2 linked regions of the Marinomonas mediterranea MMB-1 genome follow. The protein of the gene in region 2 interacts with the protein of the main gene of each other region in a pairwise test. Links are inferred from orthologs where the notes say so. Each region holds a gene or a part of one and is shown on either strand. Other genes may lie near its edges. The genes, in order: bioB and MARME_RS11770.

The links.
Region 1: the proteins of MARME_RS11770 (region 2) and bioB interact in binary tests that used the Escherichia coli proteins (3 or more experiments, as listed by UniProt). The link is inferred for Marinomonas mediterranea MMB-1 from one-to-one orthologs.

The regions. Positions count from the first base shown.
Region 1 is NC_015276.1:3,569,384-3,572,561, forward strand. Bases 224-3,074 are described here. They hold bioB (biotin synthase BioB), read right to left. Parts: upstream 2,252-3,074; coding sequence 1,196-2,251; downstream 224-1,195. Other genes in these bases: bioF (8-amino-7-oxononanoate synthase), read right to left, coding at 224-1,275; MARME_RS21585 (ComF family protein), read left to right, coding at 2,520-3,023. Also shown: MARME_RS16350 (alpha/beta fold hydrolase), read right to left, coding at 1-19; more of bioF, read right to left, coding at 34-223. UniProt on the Escherichia coli protein: Catalyzes the conversion of dethiobiotin (DTB) to biotin by the insertion of a sulfur atom into dethiobiotin via a radical-based mechanism.
Region 2 is NC_015276.1:2,575,892-2,579,217, forward strand. The notes cover bases 7-3,005. They hold MARME_RS11770 (class II glutamine amidotransferase), read right to left. Parts: upstream 1,898-3,005; coding sequence 1,115-1,897; downstream 7-1,114. Other genes in these bases: MARME_RS11755 (penicillin-binding protein activator), read left to right, coding at 7-73; MARME_RS11760 (YraN family protein), read left to right, coding at 30-422; MARME_RS11765 (SIS domain-containing protein), read left to right, coding at 427-1,020; MARME_RS11775 (VWA domain-containing protein), read right to left, coding at 1,890-3,005. Also shown: more of MARME_RS11755, read left to right, coding at 1-6; more of MARME_RS11775, read right to left, coding at 3,006-3,326.

The sequences.
Region 1 (3,178 bases), 990 kb from region 2 along the record:
TTTCTATTGGCGTTCTCATGATAGACATAAACCTTAATTAACGAATCTTTCAAGCGTATCACACAAGCGATGGATATCATTGTGACTGTGCGCAGCACTTAATGTAATTCTCAACCTAGCTTGATTGTTTGGCACGGTCGGTGGGCGAATTGCAGTACACAAGATTCCTTCATTACGTAACAACGCACTTAATTCGATTGCTCGTGCACTAGAGCCAATCATAACAGGTTGAATCGCGCTGCTTGATGGCATCAACGCCAAGTCCAAAGAATGCATTCGCTGCTTGAAAAGCTCGATATTTGATACCAGTCGATGACGCAAACGCTCACCTTCTTCTGAACGAATCAACTCAAGACTTACCTTGGTTGCGTAAGCCATAGCAGGTGACATTGCCGTTGTATAAATATAAGGGCGAGCAAATTGAGTTAAGTACTCAGCCATCTCATGGGAACAAGCAACAAAGGCACCAGCTGTACCAAACCCTTTTCCAAAGGTACCAATTAACGCTGAGACAGAGGATGCACTCAGGCCTGATAAAGAAAGAGAACCTAAACCATTACTTCCCATGCACCCCAAACCATGTGCATCGTCCACCACAAAGAGATGCTCACTCTCCAACAGCAGATCAAGCAAGCCTTTGAGTGGTGCGATGTCGCCATCCATACTAAAGATGCCATCACTTACCAGCAAGGTAGGGCGACTTTGCTTATCGATAAGCTTCTTAGCGCTTTGTAGATCAGCATGCAAATAGCGACGAGTGGACGTTTCGGATAACTTAGCCCCATCGATTAACGAGGCATGATTCAATTTATCTTGAATCACCGTGTCACAATGACGACCTAATGCACTTAATACTGCAAGGTTGGCCATGTAACCCGTACTAAAAAGCATCACGCGATCGACGCCTAACCAATCACACAATGCGCGTTCTAGCCCATCATGAGGAGAAAGGTGTCCGCAGACTAGATGCGCTGAGCCACTTCCAACACCATAACGTTCAGCACCTTCTGCAAGGGCTTTCACTATAGTTGGATGCGACGCTAACCCCAAATAATCGTTCGAACAAAAAGAAAGAAACGCTTTTCCTTCGATTACAGGCGATACAGATTGAGGTGCATTGAGTACCTCAGTCTGACGATAAAGGTTCGCACTTTTCCTTTCTTCGACTGTTGTTATGATCCAGTCGGGCAGCGTCCTACGCACTGGCATCATAGAACATTTTTGATTCAGCTTGCTGACGCGCTTGACTTTCAATGGCCTCGACAACCGCTTCATCCGAATGCTCTTCGCGCTGCTCTGGGTTTATGCCCAACTTTTTGAACAACATACGATCTTGATCCGCTTCTGGGTTATCCGTGGTAAGCAACTTCTCACCATAGAAAATGGAGTTTGCACCCGCCATAAAGCACAAAGCCTGAGTCTGCTCAGACATACTCTGGCGACCTGCTGATAAACGTACGTGAGACGTCGGCATAATGATACGTGCAACAGCGATCGTACGAATAAAGTCAAACTCGTCTAAGTCGTCGACGTTTTCAAGTGGCGTACCAGCAACTTTAACCAACATGTTAATTGGCACGCTTTCCGGATGCGGCGTCATAAGAGAAAGCTGACGTAGCAAACCGACACGGTCTTTTTGCTCCTCTCCCATCCCCATAATGCCGCCACAGCATAGTTTAATACCGGAATCACGAACGCGTGACAGCGTATCTAAACGCTCTTGATAGCTACGAGTTGAGATAATGCTGTCGTAATATTCAGGTGACGTGTCCAAGTTATGATTGTAATAATCCAATCCTGCGCCAGACAGCTCTTTTGCTTGATCATCAGTAAGAGTGCCTAACGTAACACAAGACTCAAGACCTAAGTTTTTGACGCCCTTTACCATTTCAAGAACGTAAGGAAAGTCTTTCTTGGAAGGGTGCTTCCAAGCCGCGCCCATACAAAAACGTGTCGCGCCCTTGTCTTTCGCAGCTTTCGCTTCTTCTAGTACTTTTTGGACTTCCATGAGCTTTTCTTTTTCAAGCTCTGTATTATAGTGTCCACTTTGCGGGCAATATTTACAGTCTTCTGGGCAAGCACCTGTTTTTATGGATAAAAGCGTACTGACTTGCACCTGATTTGGTTTAAAGTTTTCGCGATGAACGGACTGAGCTTTAAACAACAAATCCATAAACGGAAGATCAAATAGCGCCTGTATTTCCGCCGACGTCCAATCGAAACGTGGTGTGGAATAGTCAGTAATGGACATAATACCCTCAAAATCAAATATGCAATGGAGTGCAATATTAATGGACTGGTCACACCTGTCAACCAGACTTTTCACCAAGATTTACTATAGATCACTAATTAAACAATGCTATTTATGCAAGCAGCCTAGCTCGTCATCACTTTGCAACTGGTGTCTCCCATTACTCAATACCAACCAAGCACGATGCAAAGGATGTGGAATAGCAGGAAAGTTTCCATATTTGTGTGGCGATTGCCAATCAACAACGAGACCCTGGAAGAGCTGTATAGTGGCGACCGATTATGAAAAAATCAATCGACATCTAATTCGCGCCGCTAAGTTTCACGACAATAACTATAACTTTCGAATTTATTGCGATTTACTCGCTCAAAAAGTAATACAACATTACAAACACGACATCCCTTCATTATGGGTGACCGTGCCTAGTCATATAAAACGCATAAGAGAACGAGGTAAATGCAGCAACGACGTTTTATATAGGACTCTTAAACAATCTGTATACCATATCTCGAAACGGGAACGACCAATTCAGAGAGTGCATTTAACCAAGGTCGAACATACTGCACCACAACACCGACAGAAGCGCTCTAAACGACTGACTATTCCAACCTCTTTATTTAAATTCGCTGGCACACTGAGCGGACACGTCGTATTGATTGACGATGTCATGACTACTGGCGCCACTCTCGAAGCCTGCACCAAAACACTTTTAAAAGCAGGCGCTTCCTCCGTTGACGTTTGGGTTATCGCTAGAACGCCGCCGTCTCTATAAGTCGGAACATATAAGAATGTAAAAATGAATAACAAAAACGACGCTAGTCAATGCATAAAAGTTTGGATACCATGCGCCAAGCTTAGTCACCGCTTTAGCGGCTTTATTAGTCTCTCTTACTAGAGAAAGTTGAAAAACACGTTAAGCACAGACAA
Region 2 (3,326 bases):
TGTCACCTACAGAAAAGGGAAAATCGTAGATGCTCAAACTGCTTTCAAGTTTCAAGGAGAAGAAACTCAGTAAAAAGCACTCCACAAGTGGTAAAGTGGCAGAGCACTTAGCTGCCGAGTTTCTGGAACGCAATGGCTTAACCGTCATAGACAGAAATTTTCATAGCCGCTATGGTGAGATAGACATTATTTGCAAGGAAGGCGAAGTGGTCGTTTTTGTTGAAGTAAAATTCAGGAAAAACCACACTCGGGGTAAGGCCGTTGAAAGCATCACCCCGTCGAAACTTTCAAAGATACTGTTAACCGCGCAATATTGGATCAAGCGACATAAACATGAGCACAGTCCAGTACGTTTTGACGCCGTTACGTTCGACAAAATTATAGATGAAACAAGTTTAAACTGGCTTAAGGCAATCATTTAGTAGTATGGATCTTCAAGAAGCAATTTACACTCAATTCGCACAGAGCTTTGAAGCACAACAGCAAGCTCTTGAGAGCTTACCTCCTTATATAGAACATGCTGCTAAAGTGCTATTTGGCAGCATTGCTTCAGGTGGTAAAGTCATTTGTATCGGCAACGGCACCAGCGCCCATTTGTCGCAGTACTTTAGCACGCTCCTATCCGATCGAATGGACAGGGAGCGCCCAGGACTGCCAGCATTTTCGCTGAACGCTGATGCACCTACGATCTTATCGATCACGCATAATGACAGTTATCACGATGTGTTTTCCAAGCAGATTACAGCGCTTGGGAACCCTGGAGATGTGCTGTTTGTTATTGCGAACAAAGGAAATACGTCTCCGATTATTCAAGCGATTCAAGCAGCTCACGAGCGTAAGATCGCAATTATTGCTTTGACCACCCCTGATGCGAAGAATGTTTCGTCTTTAACCTCTCGGGATGATACTGAAATTAAGATCAATCTAACCGGAACAGCGCGAGTACAGGAATGCCAAATTACGGTTATTCATACTTTGGTTGATTTGCTGGAGAGACAGTTATTCGGCTACGAAGACTAAAGGACATGAATCATAAAAGGCGTTTTTGAGTCATAAAAAACGCCTTTTGTTTAAACTAGACGGGCGCGTTTAAACAAAGCGAATAGATCGAACATTAGACAGTATTTCGCTTAAACACCACTTCTCCGGCATTGAATACACACAACCCCCCTTCTTCCATCTGATTCCAGACTTCGTCTTCCGTAAGGGGTTGCGTCGCGATGACCGTTACGACGTCTTTGTCGGTTGTGACTTCTTTAAAGTCTACGCTGACGTCCTCATCGGACAACGTCGCTTTCTTAAAGGGCGCCCTGCGTGTTATCCAATGAAGCTTTGTTGTGCAGTAACAAAAAAGAGAATCACCATCAGACAGCATCATGTTAAACACACCCTTTTGCTTGAGGCCGCTGGTAAGCTCATACAAAAAGCTGGATAACACCTCTAAGCTCGGGCGCTGATCTCCATAACGAGCGGCCAGCCGCCCCAAGATCCAACAAAACGCTCGTTCGGAATCCGTCGAGCCAATCGGATGATAGTGGTCTAACGCGAGCTTATCTGACCCTTCAAGTTGCCCATTATGCGCATACACCCAGGTTTCACCCCATAACATACGACTAAAAGGATGCGTATTAGGCAGGCAAACGTTACCAACGTTGGCTTGTCTGATATGGCTAATAACGATGTCACATTTTAAAGACGTTTGACTCATGACTTCCGCCATATCGGAATCCGCACTGGGCCTAGGATCATGAATCGACCACACCTGACGGTCGCGATACATGGCCATTCCCCATCCGTCCTTATGCGGGCCAGTGCGACCACCTCTTGCTCTCAAACCCGAAAAGCTAAAACATATATCGGTTGGCACATTGGCACTCATGCCCAATAACTCACACATCGTCTTCTACTTCAATCTCTTCTGTATTTTGCTTATTACGTTTAATACGGCGGTAAACAAAGTAACCTCCGCCAATCAGTATGACAGCCAACAAGTTCAACCCGCCATACAATAACCAATCTCCCATACCAAACGTCGCGACTTCTTCTGGCGGTGTTTCAGGCAATGAGTCTGCGACTTCTGGTTCTGCGTTAGCGTCCGTTTCAGCCGCTTCAGTAACGTCAGGTTCAGTTTCGACGTCTTCTTCTGCCACGATGGTAATTTGTGGTGCTACAACAACTGGCATAACCTCTCTATTTGTCGTCGCTAAAGCGGTGAGCGCCTCTGTTGAAAGCACTTGATCGCCTTTTGAAAGCGTTACGTCACCCGCTGCTTTACGTTCAACAGTCCAAGGCTCGGATTCGTACTCAAAACGTATACCCGTTTGCGTAATACCAATCAGTTTCGCTTTAGCCCTAATCACGCTTTCAGGGTCGATGGGGAACACTTTCTCCCAATATCCTTGACCAACGAACGGCATTTCTTGCACTTCCGTCGTTCCGTTTTTATAAGCCAACTCAAGCTTAACGTTACTGCGAAGCGTGTTTAATCGTAAATTCGTTGGTGTCGCACTAAAAGCAACGAAATTCTCCCCTCTATTCGCCGACTCGAACTTAATCGCTGGGAAGACTGAAAAATACTGTGTTAATTTACGGGTGAAGGTTTGTCCATCAACCTTGCTCGCTATCGAGTAGTTGCCTTCAGTTGTCAGTTTTTCAACCTTGTTTTTAAACTGACTCGCAGCCTGAATCATTGGCTGTTTTTCTAAAATTTGACGACTGTCGCCCGTGATTAACGATAACTCTTGAGTAACGTCCATAAGATCCAATACTTTCGGATCTTTAATTAGGTTATTACTTTCAAACAATCCCACCGTTGAAAAAACAGGCTCATTAACAAAAACAACGGGCGAGATCTTTGTTGCTTGCGCATTCAAAGACGTAATGATGCGAATCGAGCTTCTCTCGATATCAACATTTTTGATTTCCCAAGTCCCGCTTTCTGGTGAGGTAATCGTAACCAACGTGTAATAAGGCGTACGTGACACTGCAACCGACCCATTTGACACAAGCGGAACATTCACAGCATTGGGCTTCAATAACTGAGGCGTAACGTTTGAGCTTTCATGAAAAACTAGCAGCGTGACCTCATCTATCGATGGATCGATAAAGAACGTATTCCCTTCAAATGGTAACTCTTCAGCTGGATCTGCTTGAGCAAAAATACGATCAAACGTATCTAACAACTCTTCTGGTGATGCCACTTCCGTATGAGAAGCATTGGTCTTCACCGCAAGCTGCTTAAGCATGTCTTCATCTGTATAGCCCGTCATTGAGACAGTGTGCAAATGAATACCGCGCTTTTCCAACGCTTCCGTTAACGTCGTCAT